One region of the Streptomyces aquilus genome, then DNA from elsewhere that is predicted to be linked to it. Evidence: predicted binding sites of a transcription regulator. Region 1 holds the regulator's gene; the other holds the start of a gene.
What was found. The regulator HspR, encoded in region 1, represses chaperone genes until heat shock. The targets are predictions, from matches to a motif close to TTGAGNNNNNNNNNCTCAA.
Positions count from the first base shown of each region.

Region 2: a site for HspR is predicted at 1,384-1,402, ahead of lon (endopeptidase La). Genes of this name have one in related genera too.

Region 1 covers NZ_CP034463.1:5,719,941-5,728,429, forward strand. The annotation lists gene grpE (nucleotide exchange factor GrpE) at 1-2, shown strand, start outside; gene dnaJ (molecular chaperone DnaJ) at 39-1,217, shown strand; gene EJC51_RS26230 (heat shock protein transcriptional repressor HspR) at 1,223-1,669, shown strand; gene EJC51_RS26235 (fibronectin type III domain-containing protein) at 1,726-3,387, opposite strand; gene EJC51_RS26240 (fibronectin type III domain-containing protein) at 3,425-5,464, opposite strand; gene EJC51_RS26245 (substrate-binding domain-containing protein) at 5,782-6,867, shown strand; gene EJC51_RS26250 (DUF4352 domain-containing protein) at 6,854-7,399, opposite strand; gene EJC51_RS26255 (transglutaminase family protein) at 7,471-8,313, opposite strand; gene EJC51_RS26260 (alpha-E domain-containing protein) at 8,318-8,489, opposite strand, start outside.
Region 2 covers NZ_CP034463.1:7,007,152-7,015,640, reverse strand. The annotation lists gene lon (endopeptidase La) at 1-1,361, opposite strand, end outside; gene EJC51_RS32495 (GNAT family N-acetyltransferase) at 1,538-2,185, shown strand; gene EJC51_RS32490 (GNAT family N-acetyltransferase) at 2,294-3,055, shown strand; gene EJC51_RS32485 (hypothetical protein) at 3,194-4,297, shown strand; gene EJC51_RS32480 (toll/interleukin-1 receptor domain-containing protein) at 4,297-5,631, shown strand; gene EJC51_RS32475 (rhomboid-like protein) at 5,594-6,322, opposite strand; gene EJC51_RS32470 (spermine/spermidine synthase domain-containing protein) at 6,515-7,192, shown strand; gene EJC51_RS32465 (response regulator transcription factor) at 7,325-8,065, shown strand; gene EJC51_RS32460 (HAMP domain-containing sensor histidine kinase) at 8,062-8,489, shown strand, end outside.

The DNA of each region.
Region 1 (8,489 bases):
GACGTCAACGGGACTGACCGAGAGGAGGGGCGTCGGGGATGAGCACCAAGGACTTCATCGAGAAGGACTACTACAAGGTCCTCGGCGTCCCCAAGGACGCCACCGAGGCCGAGATCAAGAAGGCGTACCGGAAGCTCGCCCGCGAGTTCCACCCGGACGCCAACAAGGGCAACACCAAGGCGGAGGAGCGCTTCAAGGAGATCTCCGAGGCGAACGACATCCTCGGCGACCCCAAGAAGCGCAAGGAGTACGACGAAGCCCGCGCACTGTTCGGCAACGGCGGCTTCCGCCCGGGGCCGGGCGCGGGCGGCTCCTTCAACTTCGATCTCGGTGACCTCTTCGGAGGCGGTGGCGCCCAGGGCGGCCAGGGTTCCGGCGGCTTCGGCGGCGGCATCGGCGACGTGTTCGGCGGCCTGTTCAACCGCGGCGGCACCGGGGGCACCCGGGTCCAGCCGCGGCGCGGTCAGGACATCGACACCGAGGTCACGCTGAGCTTCACGGAGGCCATCGAAGGGGCCACGGTCCCGCTGCGGATGTCCTCGCAGTCCCCCTGCAAGGCGTGTTCGGGCACCGGCGACAAGAACGGCACCCCCCGCGTGTGCCCGACCTGCGTCGGCACCGGCCAGGTGGCCCGGGGTTCGGGCGGCGGCTTCTCGCTGACCGACCCCTGCCCCGACTGCAAGGGCCGCGGCCTCATCGCCGAGCACCCCTGCATGGAGTGCAAGGGCAGCGGCCGCGCCAAGTCCTCGCGCACGATGCAGGTCCGCATCCCCGCCGGGGTGACGGACAACCAGCGCATCCGCCTGCGCGGCAAGGGCGCGCCGGGTGAACGGGGCGGCCCCGCGGGCGACTTGTACGTCACCGTCCATGTGGACGCCCACCCGGTCTTCGGCCGCAAGGACGACAACCTCACGGTGACCGTCCCGGTGACGTTCGCGGAGGCGGCCCTCGGCGGCGAGGTCCGGGTCCCCACCCTGGGCGGCCCGCCCGTCACCCTCAAGCTGCCGCCCGGCACCCCCAACGGCCGCACCATGCGCGCCCGCGGCAAGGGGGCGGTCCGCAAGGACGGCACCCGCGGCGACCTCCTGGTCACCGTCGAGGTGAGTGTCCCCAAGGACGTGACGGGGAAGGCTCGTGAAGCGCTTGAGGCGTATCGCGAGGCGACCGCGGACGAGGATCCGCGGGCGGAGCTGTTCCAGGCCGCGAAGGGAGCATGAGAGTGATGGACGGCCGTCGACGCAACCCGTACGAACTGACCGAGGAGACCCCGGTCTACGTCATCTCGGTGGCGGCCCAGCTCTCCGGCCTGCACCCGCAGACCCTTCGCCAGTACGACCGCCTCGGCCTGGTCTCCCCGGACCGCACCGCCGGCCGGGGCCGCCGCTACTCGGCCCGCGACATCGAACTGCTGCGCACCGTGCAGCAGTTGTCGCAGGACGAGGGCATCAACCTGGCCGGCATCAAGCGCATCATCGAGCTGGAGAACCAGGTCGCGGCGCTACAGTCCCGCGTCGCGGAGATGGAGGCGGCACTGGAAGGTGCCGCCGCCGCGATGCGGCAGCGGGAGGCGGCGGTGCACGCGTCGTACCGGCGTGACCTGGTGCCGTACCAGGAGGTGCAGCAGACCAGCGCGCTGGTGGTCTGGCGGCCGAAGAAGGCCAAGGACTAGGCAGACGCACGAGAGCGGGGCCCGGAGGTTCGTCCTCCGGGCCCCGCTCGCGTATGTCACCGCCCGCTGAAGAACTCCAGCGAGGCGGACTGGGACCCGACCCGGCCGTAGTGGTCGACGGCGTACACGGTCACCATGCAGGGCCCGTTGTAGGGCGCGACCCAGGAGATCGACCCCGTGGTCGACAACTGCGTGCCGCTGTCACCGCACGCCCCGGAGATCTCCCAGGAGTACCCCTTCAGCAGCCGAGCCTCGTCCCCCGCGCCCGGCGCGGCGGTCACCTGGATCGCGGAACGGCCGGGTATGCCGTTGGTGACCAGCGTCAGCTGCGGCGCCTTCGGGCCGACGGCCGTGGCCTTGGTGACGCGCTCGGCCGAGACCTGCTCGGAGGGCAGCGACTCCAGGCCGTCCGCGGCCACGGTGGCGACGTAGTAGTACGCCTTGCCCGCGGGAGCGGTCCGGTCCTCCCATCCGGTGCCGTTGGTGGCGCCGATGGCCGTCCAGGCACCGGTGGGGCTGGTCCGGCGGTAGACGTGGTAGCCGCCGACCTCGTCGGGCGACGCCGTCCACGTGACCATCGTGAGGTCGTCGGCGGGCGGCTGCGTCGCGAGGCCGGTCGGCGCGGCGGCCGTGGAGGCCACGTCCCGGCTCGCGGACACTCCGTCCGAGTCGGGCGAGACGTTGGCCGCGGTGTCGACAGCCACCACGGAGAAGGCGTAGGGCACGCCCGCGTCGTCGGCCGGCACCGGGGCGTTGAACGAGGTCCCCACCACGAAGTCCGGCCCGTCCGGGTCCGGTTCGCCCTTGCGGTAGGTCCACACCTCGTAGTGGTCGATGTCCGTCGACACGGAGGCCTGCCAGGTCAGGGAGACCCCGGCCGTGGTGCCGTCCGCCGTGAGACCGGTGATCCCCTTGGGCGGGGTGCGGTCGACGGTGGTGACGCCCTGGTCGGTCGTACCGGTGGAGGTGTTGCCCGCCTTGTCGTAGGCGCGGACCTCGTAGTAGTACGTCTCGCCGGTCGCCGCGGGAACGTCGGTGTACGACGTCGAGGTCGTCGTCGCGAGCGGGGTGCTCCCGAAGGAGGCGCCCTTCAGGCGGCGGTAGACGCGGTACCCGGCGAGGTCCATCTCCTTGTTCTTCGCCCAGGTGAGCTTGGCCTTGCCGGTGGCCTGGTCGTACGACACCGAAGCCCCGGTGGGGACAAGAGGCTTGACCTTGTCGACCGTCGCCGAGGTGCGGGGCGTGTAGGCGAACTTGACCTTGGCGCTGCCGGTCCAGTTGACGTAGTCCACGCGGAGGGTGTGCTTGCCGGAGGGGATGGTGACGTTCACGGTCTTCGACACGGTGGTGGAGGTGTTCTTCCACAGGTCGACCTTGCGGGTGCCGTCGACGTAGACGCGGATGCCGTCCAGGCCGCTGGCCGCCAACGCGAACGGGCCACCGGAGCCGAAGTCCCGTGTCACCGACCACCGCACGCCGAAGTTGTTCGACGGCAGGCCGGAGACGGGGGAACCGCTCCAGCTCTGGTCGATGGCGTTGTCGCAGTCGGTCTTCTTCGGGGTGCCGGAGAAGGTGGTGTTGGCGAAGAACTGCCGCTTGAAGACGGGTGAGGTGCAGGTGGTGGCGGCGGAGGCGGGCGTGACGGTGAGCAGGGTGCCCGCCGTGGCCAGGACGACCGCGCTCGCGGCGGCGGCCGTCGTGAAGCGAGGGTGGTTCATCGAGTCGTGTTCCTCGGGTTCTTCGGGGGCTTCGGGGTCAGACGAGGTCCGGACGGATCTGCCAGGGGTGTGCGGCGGCGGTCTCGGTGCCGTCGGACAGGACGCCGACGACCCGGTAGTACGAGATCGAGCCGAGCGGCATCGTGGCGTCGGTGTAGGACTGGTAGAAGACGCCGTCCTTCGGGGCCACGGTGGCCAGCAGGTCGTAGGTCTGCGTCTCGGCGTTCCAGCGGCTGACGCGGTACTCGGTGACGTCCGCGCAGACGTCGCCCGAGCAGTGCCACAGGACGTTCTTGCCCTGCTCGGGCATGGTCCAGCCCCCGCTGCCCCACAGCGCGCCGGAGTCGGCGCCGATGGGCTCGCCCGGGGTGATGGTCAGCTCGGTGGCGTCGACGACGGTCCAGGGCGAGACGTTGCCCCACTTGCCGACGGCGTAGACCGCGTAGGCGGCGCTCTCGCCGTCCGGGACGCCGATGCACAGGGCGGTCAGCGGCTCGGTGGTGCTCCGCGTGCAGGGGTCCGTCGCCTTGAACGAGCCGTCGGCCTGGCGTACGCCTCGCGCGGCCCAGTAGTGGTCGATGTCCTCGTCCGTGGACGCGTTCCAGCGCAGCAGCATGCCGTCGGCGCGGGGCGTCGCGGTCAGGCCGGTGACGGGCGCGGGCGGGACACGGTCGGCGGTCGTCACCGTGACGGGCGCGGAGGGGGTGGACTCGTTGCCCTGCCAGTCGGTGAAGGTGACGGCGTAGGTGTAGGTCGTGGCGTACGCCCAGGTGGGGTCGTCGCAGTCGAACACGTAGACGCCGCCCGCGCTGTCGAGCGTGGTGAGGTAGTCGCAGTCGAGGCGCTCGGCGTCGGCGCCGAGGGTGGTGCCCACGGAGCGGTACACGGTGAAGCGGCCGTCGTTGTCCAGCTCGTCGCGGGTGTGCGCCTCGGGCGTCTTCCAACTCACGTGCACGTCACCGCGGTTGGGGACCACGTCCAGTCCGATCGGCGCGGGCGGTGCGGTCCGGTCGATGCCGTCGGAGGTGACCGGCGCCGAGTACGGGCCGGGGTTCCCCAGCGCGTCGAGGGAGCGCACGACATAGGTGTGCAGCGTCTCGTCGTGGCCCACGTAGTGCAGGTAGGAGGTGCCGGCGAGCGACTTGAGCAGGGTGTACGAGCCGGTCGCCGCGTCCTTCTCGAACACCTCGTACCCGACCGCCCCCGGCACGGCGTCCCAGCCCAGCACCATCCCGTGGAGATCCCCGTGCGCACTGAGCCCGGTGGGCGCGGCGGGCCCCGTACGGTCCGGCGTCGTCACCCCCTGGTCGGCGGTGCCACCGGAGACGTTGCCGGCGGTGTCGTAGGCGCGGACCTCGTAGTAGTAGGTCTCGCCGGTGGCGGGCGGGGTGTCGGTGTACGAGGTGGAGGTGGTCGTGGTGAGCGGGGTGCTGCCGAAGGAGGCGCCCTTGAGGCGGCGGTAGACCCGGTACCCGGCGAGGTCCATCTCCTTGTTCTTCGCCCAGGTGAGCTTGGCCTTGCCGGTCGCCGCGTCGTACGACACCGACGTGCCCGTCGGCGTCAGGGGCTTGACCTGGTCGACGGTGGCGGAGGTACGGGGCGTGTAGGCGAACTTGACCTTGGCGCTGCCGGTCCAGTTGACGTAGTCGACGCGGAGGGTGTGGCTGCCGGAGGGGATCGTCACGTTGACCGTCTTGGAGACGGTCGTCGACGTGTTCTTCCACAGGTCGATCTTGCGCACGCCGTCGACGTACACCCGTATCCCGTCGAGGCCGGAGGCGTTCAACGCGAACGGGCCCCCGGAGCCGAAGTCCCGCGTCACCGACCACCGCACGCCGAAGTCGTTCGACGGCAGACCGGAGACGGGGGAACCGCTCCAGCTCTGGTCGACGGCGCTGTCGCAGTCCGTCTTCTTCGGGGTGCCGGAGAAGGTGGTGTTCGCGAAGAACTGCCGCTTGAAGACCGGCGAGGCGCAGGTCGTCGCGGCGGAGGCGGGGGCGGCGGTCGTGGTGAGCAGACCGCCGGTCACGGCGAGCACGGCGGCGGACGTGATCGTCGTGCGTCTGGCTGGGTTCATTCGATCCTCTGAGCGGATGGGGAACGGTCGGCGGAAGCCGTCGTGATCACGACTCGTGAGGAATGGAGTTGGTTGTACGGATCTTTGCCTCCGCTGTGCCTCCGTTTGAATGGAGGGTCCGTAAAGGGCGTTTGGAGGGGGTTCCGTCATCTCTTCACATAACAAGCGGAGCGTGGCGTTGCGCACTCGTTAAGTGGTTCCGCTTGACGCTGGGGGGCGTCGCCGCGTTGGCTTTTCAGTCATCTGGGTCGCAAAGCTGCGCCCGCGTCCGGAAGGCACCAGAAGTGAGCTCCCCAATGCGTCGTACCGCCATATGCATGGCCGTGTCCTCGATGGCCCTGTCGCTGACCGCCTGCGGGGCCCTGGGTGTGACGGGGGACAGTGCCGACGCGAGCCCGACCAAGGGCAACGACGTCACCGTCGGCGTGCTGATGCCGGAGACGACGAACACGCGCTACGAGAACTTCGACTACCCGATCATCCAGAAGAAGGTCGCGGAGCTCACCAAGAAGGAAGGCCGGACCGTCTACGCCAACGGCGAGGCGGACGCCAAGAAGCAGGCGGGCCAGATGCAGAAGATGATCGACGACAAGGTCGACGTCATCCTGCTGGACGCCGTGGACTCGCACGCCATCGCCCCCATGGTGAAGAAGGCCAAGTCCGCCGGCATCCCGGTCATCGCCTACGACCGGCTCGCCGAGGGCCCCATCGACGCGTACGTCTCCTTCGACAACGAACTCGTCGGCGAGGTGCAGGGCCGCACCCTCATCGAGTCGCTGGGCTCGGACATCGACACCTCCGACAAGATCGTCATGCTCAACGGCTCGCCCTCCGACCCGAACGCCGGACAGTTCAAGGCGGGCGCGCTCTCCGAGATCACCGGCAAGGTGTCGATCGCCAAGACGTACGACGTCGACGGCTGGAAGCCGGCCATCGCGAAGAAGGACATGGCCGAAGCGATCTCGGCGCTCGGCAAGGACAACATCGCCGCCGTCTACTCCGCCAACGACGCCATGGCCGGTGCCGCCATCGAGGCGATGGAGGAGGCGGGCATGACCGACCTGCCGCCCATCACCGGCCAGGACGCCGAACTCGACGCCGTGCAGCGGATCGTCACCGGCGAGCAGTACATGAGCGTCTACAAGTCCTACCCGCTGGAGGCCGAGGCCGCCGCCGAGATGGCCGTGGCGAAGATCCAGGGCAAGGACATCCTGTTCGACTCGCTCACCCAGGACCGTGTCGACAGCCCCACCGACAAGGAGATCCCGGCCCAGCTGGTGTCGGTGTCCGCGCTGACGAAGGCCAACATCAAGAGCACGGTCGTCGCCGACGGCATCTACAGCGTGAAGCAGATCTGCACCGCGAAGATCGCTTCCGCCTGCGCCCAGATCAAGTTGAACTAGCGGTCGGCGGGGTGGGCGTCAGCGGGATGAACAGCCCGTTCGGCGCCCGTCCGATGGGCTTGGTGCTGGTGAAGCTGGTCGGGTCGTTGTCGCCGGACACCCGCAGGCCGGTGACCTTCGCGCCCTTCGGGACGTCGTACCAGAGCTCGACCTCCATGAGGGTGTGGCCGCCGAGCCGCACCTTCTCCGACTGGCGGCGCACCGCCATCGCGAAGGCGTCGGGCCGGGAGCGGTCGCCGGTGACGCCCGCGATGCGCTGCCGGGCCGACTCGTAGGTGTGGTAGTTCGGGTCGTTGTTCTCCACCCGCAGCCGTGCGGAGCAGAACTGTCCCTCCGGCGGGGCGTCCGCGTGGGAGCCGGTCACGCCCGTGATCCCGCAGTGCAGGGTCAGCAGGGTGAAGGTGAGGTGCCCGTCCTTGTGCGGCTTCGCAGCCGTGCTGCCGGGGTCGTCGCCGTCGTCGCCGCAGCCGGCGACGAGCAGCAGGGCGGTCAGGGACAGTGCCAGGAGCCTGATCGGGCGCGCTGTCGGCATGACGGCGATTGTGCGCCCTCCGCCCCGGAAAGGGGAGAAGGGCGACACGGGTCGCTGTCGCTTCCGGGGGCTCACGCCACCCGCGTGAACTCCACCGTCACCTCCGGCGGCCCGCCGGGCACGCCCCGGTAGATGCCCTTGTGCGGGGTCACGTCGTCGTAGTCCCGGCCGCGGCCGACGACGACGTGCGACTCGTCGGCGCGGGTCCGGTTCGTCGGGTCGTAGCCGCACCAGTCGCCCGCCCAGTACTCGATCCAGGCGTGGCTCTGTCCCGCGACCGGGCGGTGCAGCTCCGCGTCCCGCTCGGGGTGGAGGTAGCCGGAGACGTACCGGGTCGGCAGGCCGAGGCCCCGCAGCAGGGCGATGGTGACGTGGGCGATGTCCTGGCAGACGCCGGCGCCCTGTTCCCAGGCCTCGGCCGCGGAGGTGGTCACGCCCGTGGCGCCGGGGAGGTAGGTGACCCGGTCGGCGACCAGGGCGGAGACCGCGACGGCCGTCTCGTGCGGGTCGAGGCCGGCGGAGGCCTTCCGGGCCTTCTTGAGGAGCTTCGCGGGGACGGTCGTACGGGCGGTGGGGCCCGTGAACTCCAACAGGCGGGAACTCGCCGTACTTTCCGACAGGTCCGCCCAAGTCGGCGGCTCGGGAAGGGCGTCCGGCGGGGCCGTCTCCACCAGGCTGGAGGCCGTGATGGTGAGGTCGCCGTGCGGGTCGAGGAGGTCGAAGCCGGTGACCTGGGTGCCCCAGTAGTCCCAGTACGACCAGGTCGAGGTGGCCGGGCTGACGGTGACCCGGGAGTCCAGGGTGGTCTGGCCCGGCAGGGTCAGCGGGGTCATGCGGACCTCGTTGTGGGAGGAGGCCGCGGGCTGGGCGTACGACACCCGTGTGACGTGCTTGATCCTCAGGCGGCGCGCCATCTGCTCACGCCCCTTCCTGGGCCCAGATCACGGGCCCCTGGTACGGGAAGAACCGCTCCGCGACCGCCTCCGCCGAGGCCATGCAGGCCTGTTGCAGGTCGCCGAGGAGGGCGGGGAGCTGGTCCTGGAGGGCGGTCAGGTCGAGGTATTCGAGGCGGGTGCGCAGGCGTCCGATC
Region 2 (8,489 bases), 1.3 Mb from region 1:
TCCAGGACCTCCAGGAGGGCGGCCGCCGGGTCGCCGCGGTAGTCGGAGCCCACCTTGTCGATCTCGTCCAGCAGGACCACCGGGTTCATCGACCCGGCCTCCTTGACGGCCCGCACGATCCGGCCGGGCAGCGCGCCGACGTACGTACGCCGGTGGCCGCGGATCTCCGCCTCGTCGCGGACGCCGCCGAGGGCGACGCGGACGAACTTGCGGCCCATGGCGTGCGCGACGGACTCGCCGAGCGAGGTCTTGCCGACACCGGGCGGCCCGACGAGCGCCAAGACGGCACCGCCACGGCGGCCGCCCACGACACCCAGGCCGCGCTCGCTGCGGCGCTTGCGCACCGCGAGGTACTCGGTGATCCGCTCCTTCACGTCCTCCAGGCCCGCGTGCTCGGCGTCCAGGATCGCCTTGGCGCCCTGGATGTCGTACGCGTCCTCCGTCCGCTCGTTCCACGGGAGTTCGAGGACGGTGTCCAGCCAGGTGCGGATCCACGACCCCTCGGGGGACTGGTCGGAGGACCGCTCCAGCTTGTCGACCTCCTTCAGCGCCGCTTCCCGCACCTTCTCCGGCAGGTCGGCGGCCTCCACGCGGGCGCGGTAGTCGTCGGACTCCTCGCCGTCCTTCTCGCCGTTGAGCTCGCGCAGTTCCTTGCGTACGGCTTCCAGCTGGCGGCGGAGCAGGAACTCGCGCTGCTGCTTGTCGACGCCTTCCTGGACGTCCTTGGCGATGGTCTCGGCGACGTCCTGCTCGGCGAGGTGGTCGCGCAGCTGCTGGGTGGCGAGCTTGAGGCGGGCGACCGGGTCGGCGGTCTCCAGCAGCTCGACCTTCTGTTCGGTGGTCAGGAACGGTGAGTAACCGGAGTTGTCGGCCAGGGCCGACACGTCGTCGATGGCCTGGACACGGTCGACGACCTGCCAGGCGCCGCGCTTGCGCAGCCAGGCGGTGGCGAGCGCCTTGTACTCCTTGACCAGTTCGGCGACATGGCCGGGCAGCGGTTCCGGGACGGACTGGTCGATCGTGGTCCCCTCGACCCACAGGGCGGCGCCCGGGCCGGTGGTTCCCGCACCGATCTGCACCCTGCCCCGGCCGCGGATGAGCGCGCCCGGGTCGCCGTCGGCCAGCCGGCCGACCTGCTCCACGGTGCCGAGCACGCCGGTGCTCGCGTAGGTTCCGTCGATCCTTGGCACCAGCAGGACCTTCGGCTTGCCGGGTTCCGAACGGGCGGCGGCCTGCGCGGCCTCCACCGCGGCACGCACGTCGGCGTCGTTCAGGTCCAGCGGCACCACCATTCCGGGCAGCACGACCTCGTCGTCGAGCGGCAGCACAGGCAGAGTGAGCGGTGTGGACGTCGAAGCCATGATCTCCCCTTCGGCAGTCAAGTTGAGCTATGCCGACTCAATGCACGTGAGCCTTTGATTGTTCCCCCGGGCGCGTTCGCTGTGAGCGATCACCTCTGTCGGGGTGGACGACAGTCCACGTATCGTCACCAACGGTAATAACCGCTGAAGCATTCCACCCATTACAAGGAGATGTCGTGGACGAGACCGTGCGGGCCTGGGTGGACGGGTGGGTCGTCTCGCGCGGGGCGGCCCCGCCGGTGGTGGAGCCCTGGGGCTGCACGATCGACATGGGCATGGAGGGGCACGTCACCCGGCATGTCTTCGGCGCGGTCGGCGACGGCGTGGACGAGGCGGCCGTACGCAAGGTCGCCGAGGCGGTGACCGGGGCCGGGGTGTGGCTCAAGGTGTTCCGGGACCCGGCCGTGGTGGGCGACTGGCTGGGCGCGGACTGGTGGATCGACCCGGAGCCCGGGTACCTGATGACCCTCCCGCTGACGCGCGACGCGGCGGACCTCCGGGTCCCGGACGGCTACCGGCAGCGCACCTGGTCCCGCGGCGGGGTCGTCCGCACGATGATCGCCGGCCCCGACGGCTCCTGGGCGGCCCGGGGCCAGCTCGCCCCGACCGGCGCCACCGCGGTCGCCGACCAGATCGCCACGTCCCCCGCCCACCGGCGCCGCGGCCTGGGCACCCTCGTCATGCGCACGCTCCAGCGGGCGGCGCTGGAGCAGGGGGCGGAACGGTGCGTGCTGGCGGGGACGCCCGAGGGACGGGCGTTGTACGAGTCGCTGGGGTGGACGGTGTCGGCGCTGCTGACGAGCGCGAAGTACACCGGGGGCTGAGGCCGGGGCAAGCGGAGGGCGCGGAAAAGAAGTTGCCCCCTCCCCGACACCCCGTACGTTCACCCCGTGACCGATACACAGACCTTCCTCGCCGCCTACGACGACCAGATGCGCGGCGCGCCGCCCACCCCGCCGGTCGGGGTGACGTACGAGAAGGACGGGCCGCTGCTGCGGATCGTCGGACAGTTCCGCGGGTTCGTGAGCGGACCGCGCGAACTCGGCCTGGAGGGCGCGGAACTGGACCGGTTGATCATCCGGCAGCGGGACTTCTTCGCCGGGCGGGGTGAGGCGGTGGAGTGGAAGACCCGCAGCCACGACACCCCCGCCGACCTCACCACGCGACTCCGCGCGGCGGGGTTCGTAGCGGAGGACCGGGAGACGGTGCTGATCGGCCGGGCCGCCGACATGGCCACCCAGGAGCCGGTGCTGCCCGCCGGCGTGAGCCTGCGGCGCGTCACCGCCGACGCGGACCTGCGGCGGATCGCGGCCATGGAGTCGGCCGTGTGGGGCCAGGACTGGGGCTGGCTCGCGGACGACCTCATCGGCCGGGTCGCCGCCGCCCCCGACGAGATCGCGATCTACGTCGCCGAGGCGGACGGCGAGGTCGTCTCCGCCGCCTGGCTGGCCTTCCGGGCGGGCACCCAGTTCGCGAGCCTGTGGGGCGGCTCCACGCTCGCCGCGTGGCGGGGCCGGGGCGTCTACCGCGCGCTCGTCGCCACCCGCGCCGCCCTCGCCGCCGCCCGGGGCGTCACCTACCTGCACGTCGACGCCTCCGACGACAGCGCCCCCATCCTGCGCCGCCTGGGCTTCACGGCGGTGACGACGACCACGCCGTACGTGTGGACGCCGGGCGACCGCGGCCGGCCCTGATCCGTCGGCGGACGAACAACGGGCTCTCCTACCGGCGTTGGCGGCAGTCCAGGCCAAGGCCCGTTTGCCGGACGGGAACTGACGGAAGAGAACTTCCTGCACGCCGTATTCTGAGCCGGCGTGAAGGGGGGATGGCTCATGGGGCCGTTGATCGCTGTGATGGGGAGCGCCGATCCGGGGCGGCGGCTGGACCCGCCGCTGACGGACGCGGACGACGCGCTGAAGGCCTGCGAGGAGATCGGCGCGGAGCTCGCGGCCGAGGGGTGCCGGATCATCGTGTACTCCAGCGAGGCGCAGTTCGTCGAGAGCCGGGTCGTCACCGGCTTCCTGACCCGGGAGGACCTGCCGGACGGCTCCGTCCAGGTCCGGCCGCCCTACGAGGACGGCGACATCGACTTCCCGCTGCGTGACGAGCGGCCCGAGGTCTTCGACCTGCGGTACGAGCCGGGCAACGACTGGGAGGTCAGCTTCTACCGGTCGCTGCGCGACGTCGACGGGGTCATCCTCGTCGGCGGCGGCCGCTCGACGCTGGTCACGGGGATGATCTGCCTCGCGTTCGGGATACCGCTGTATCCGCTGGCGGCCTTCGGCGGTTCCGCCCGCAAGGTCTGGGAGACCATGAACCGGTCCACCCATCACGCCACGGCGGACGAGGTGTCCGCCATGGGCGCGCAGTGGGGTCCGGGCAGCGCCCAGCGGCTGGTGCGGCTGCTGGGCACGCAGCGGGAGCGGCGCGCGGAGAAGCAGCGCGAGGAGGCCAGGTCCCGGCTGGGCGCCACCCTGCGGGCGGGGCTCGGCGCGGTCACCGGGATGCTGCTGCTTCTGCTCGGCTTCGCGACCATCCCGCTCACGTACGCCGTCGAGTCGAGCACCGCGGTCAACCTCAGCGCGCTGATCGTGGGCGCGCTGGCCACCGGCACCTCGGGGGCGATCACCCGGACCGTCTTCGACCGCGAGACCCACTGGGCGCGGACGGCGGTCCTCGGCATGTCGGCCGGCGGGATCGCCTTCCTGCTCTTCGTCTCCGCCCAACTGGCCGCGTCCCCCGACATCCTGGCCGGCGAGGGGGTCCGCCGCCTGCTGTTCTTCGTGCTGGCCGTCGGCTATGTCTCGGGCTTCACGTTCGACGCGGTGTACAACCGCCTGAAGCAGGCGGAACCGCCCGCGCCGCCGGTGCTCCCGGGGCTGCCGACGGGGGTGCCGGGCGGGGCGACGCCGCCGCAGGGGCCTGGAGGCGCCTGATGGAGTCGCCGGCCCGGCTCAACGTCTTCCTCAGCCACCGCTACCACTCCCCCGCCGAGAACCTGTACTTCTGGGAGCTGCTCAGCTCCGCCGAGGACGTCTCGTTCCGCGTCGACGAGGCGGTCTCCTTCACCAGTCCCGTCCGCCTGGAGCGCATGATCCGGGACGCGGACGGGTTCGTCGGCATCCATCCGCTGCCGGGCGACCCCCGCGCAGTTCATCTGCTGCCCCGGCTGCGGCACATGGCACGCTACTTCCGGCTGGAGTTGGGCATGGCGGTACGGGCCCGCAAGCCGACCGTGGTCTTCCACGACCAGCGGCTGCTGCCGGTGTTACGGGCTCCGGAGAGCGTACGTCTCGTGCCGTACGACGCCCAGGAGACCGAGGCGGCGACGCACTCCGCGCTGCCCGGGAAGGTCGAGTCGGTCTACCGGGGTTTCCTCGCCGAGGCGCACCTGTCGGCGTCGGCGCAGCGGCGGCGGTCCCACCACCAGCGCCGGGTGGGTCTGGTCGTGTCGCCCGGGAACAGGTCCGCCACCCCCGCCCTGACCGAGGCCCTGGAGGAACACTCCTGGGAGCCCGTCGTCCTCCCCTGGCCACCCCGTCTCGACCTCGACCTGTTCACCCGGTTACGGGCCTGCGACTGGGTGATCGTCGACCTGGACACCGTGCCCGGCCATCTCGTGGCCGCCTTCACCCACGGCCAGTTCGTGCCGACGCTGCCGATCGTCTCGCCCAGGGCCCCGGGGACGCCGGAGGAGACGCTCTACGGCGGGAGCGCGACCGGCCATCGCAAGGCGATCGTGCGCTGGGACGATCCCGACGGCCTCGTCGCGGCCGTCGAACCCCATCTGCGGGTCATCGACGAACAGCCCCGCTACATCGGCAGCACCGCGCAGGCCCTGGACTACTTCCGCTCCGCCGCCAAGCGCAACGAACGCGTCTTCCTCAGCTACGCCTCCGCCAACCACGACCACGCCGCCACGTTCTCGCAGTTGCTGAACGAGCGCTTCCAGAACGTCTTCGACTTCCGCCGGCACGGCGCCATCGGGGTCGGCGAGGACTGGCTCGACGACCTGATGGGGAACCTGGCCAAGTCCGCGGTCGGGGTGCTGCTGCTGTCGAAGGAGTACATGGAGAGCAAGTACTGCATGCTGGAGGCCCGGGAGTTGTACCGGCACTCCATCGAGGGGGACGTGCGCCTCGTGCCGGTCTGCCTGGAGAAGCTGGACCTGCCCGACTTCCTCCAGCGCACCCAGTACCGCAACCTCGCCCGGCACACCCCGCAGGGCATCGTCACCGAGCTCCTCGACCAACTCCCGCCCACCGCCTGACCATCGGCCAGCAAGCCACCCCGATCACCAGCGAGAACAGGTGCCCCCAGGCGCTCAGCGGATCGGTGAGCGCCACCAGGTCCTGCACCAGCATCCACCCGAACCCCACCAGCAACGGCCACCGCAGCCACGGCCGCAGCAGCCCCGCCAACGCCCCGAAGCTCGCGGCGACACCGAAGCTGATGCCGTAGTCCAGGCGGTGCAGCGAGCTGTCCGGCAGATGCCCGGCCAGCACCGCGAGCCCCACCGGCAGCTCGGTCGCCAGCGTCGCCAGGACGTGCCCGAGCAGAAAGACGACCGCCGTCCGCGCCCCGCCGATCCGCCGCTCCAGCGCGGTCAGGACGAGGAGGAAGCCGAGGGCGTACGGCGACAGCAGCCCGCCCGCGATCCACAGCGCACTGGCCGGCAGCACGAGTGCCGGCGTCCGCACGAGGTGCGCGACATCGGTGCTGGAGGCCTGGAGCAGGCGGTGCACGAGGTCGGGGTCGGCGTACTCGGTGACCAGTGAGGTCACGGCGAGGACGGCGGCGTACCCGAAGGTGAAGGGGGTCCCGGTAGGGGTGGGGAGGAGGCGCCAGGGGCGGCGGCGGGCCGGAGCCGCGCGGGTGGCCGGAGCCGGTGTCCGCTGGGCGGGGATGCCGTCGAGCAGCTCGGCGGCATCCGGAAGACCTGCCGTCTCAGTCCGTTCCACCGCGAGGCACTCCTTCCGTTTCACCCCACGATTCGCGCCCGACCCACCCGCTGTCTGTGACCGGCGCCACGCGGACCGCGATTCACAGACAGTTCTCAACAACCGCCCGGCGCACGGCGGGCAGGCCCCCGCTGTCGTACCACCACCCCGAAATTGCCTGTACAGAAGCCGCCGAACTGCGAAAATGACCCGATGCCCATCTCGTACGACACCCCTGAAGTCCTGGACCGTCGCGAGGGCCCGCACGGCGAGGTCGTGCTGCGCCGGCACGGTCGGTTGCTCCAGATCATCGCCAACGGCTGTTTCCTGATGGACACCTCGGACGGCCGCTCGGAGCGGCTGCTGGTCGACGCCGCGCTCGCCGCGCTGGACGACCGGCCCGCGCCGAGCGTGCTGATCGGCGGGCTCGGCGTCGGCTTCTCGCTCGCGCACGCCGCCGAGAATCCGCGCTGGGGCCGGATCACGGTCGTGGAGCGGGAGGCGGCCATCATCGACTGGCACCGGGACGGCCCGCTGTCCGCACTCTCCGCGCGGGCGCTGGCGGATGCACGCGCAAAGATTCTGGAAACGGACCTTGTCACTTACGTCAATGAGACATCGGACACGTACGACGCGCTGTGCCTGGACATCGACAACGGACCCGGCTGGACCGTCACCGAGGGCAACGACGGGCTGTACTCGCCGGCCGGACTGGCCAGCTGCGCAAGGGCGTTGAGGCCGGGCGGGGTGCTGGCGGTGTGGTCGGCGCAGCCCTCTCCGGAATTTGAAAGTTCCCTATGGAATGCCGGGTTCCAACAGGTGCGTACCGAAGAGATCCCGGTTGCCCGGGGCGTTCCGGACGTCGTGCATCTCGGCGTCCGACCTGGATAGCCGTGGCGCGGTGACTCCCCGTACGCTGCTGCCCTGACGCAGATCATTCAAGCGTCAATCGCAAGCATGCGCAGGCAAGCCAGAGAGCGGAATCACCCCACTGATTCCGGAAAGCAACTTTTGGGGCGGGCGATGGAGCAGACACACACCTCCCACAACGGCACGGCTACGGCCACCCCGGGCGCGCAGCGCCGGGTGCTGGTGGTCGAGGACGACCCGACGATCGTGGAGGCCATCGCGACCCGGCTGCGCGCCGAGGGATTCCTCGTGCAGACCGCGGGCGACGGTCCGTCGGCGGTCGACACGGCCGAGGCCTGGCAGCCCGATCTGCTGATCCTCGACATCATGCTGCCCGGCTTCGACGGCCTGGAGGTCTGCCGCCGGGTGCAGGCCGCCCGTCCGGTGCCGGTGCTGATGCTGACCGCGCGGGACGACGAGACCGACATGCTGGTCGGGCTCGGCGTCGGCGCCGACGACTACATGACCAAGCCGTTCTCCATGCGGGAGTTGGCGGCCCGGGTGCACGTCCTGCTGCGGCGCGTGGAGCGGGCGGCGCTGGCCGCCGCGACGCCGAGAAGCGGCATCCTGCGGCTCGGCGAGCTGGAGATCGACCACGCGCAGCGGCGGGTACGGGTCCGGAGCGAGGACGTCCACCTCACGCCGACCGAGTTCGACCTGCTGGTGTGCCTGGCGAACACCCCGCGCGCGGTGCTCTCCCGGGAGCAGCTGCTGGCCGAGGTGTGGGACTGGGCGGACGCCTCCGGCACCCGCACGGTCGACAGCCACATCAAGGCGCTGCGGCGGAAGATCGGCGCCGAGCGGATCCGCACGGTGCACGGCGTGGGTTACGCCCTGGAGACGCCGACGCCATGAGCGAGGGGCCGGCCGGACGGAGAGGCCCCGGGGGGCCCGGGGATGCCAAGGGTGCTCCCGGTGAGTCCTGGGGCAGCGTGCGCCCGTTCTCGATCAAGACCAAGCTGGGGGCGCTGGTCGTCGCCTCGGTCCTGATCACCACGGGCCTGTCGATGATCGCGGTGCAGACGAAGACGGAGATCCGTTTCATCACGGTCTTCTCGATGATCGCCACGCTGCTGATCACCCAGTTCGTGGCGCACTCGCTCACGGCCCCGCTGGACGAGATGAACGCGGTCGCCCGCTCCATCTCGCACGGCGACTACACCCGCCGGGTCCGCGAGAACCGCCGGGACGAGCTGGGCGACCTCGCCGAGACCATCAACCGCATGGCCGACGACCTGGAGGCCCAGGAACAGCAGCGCAAGGAACTCGTGGCGAACGT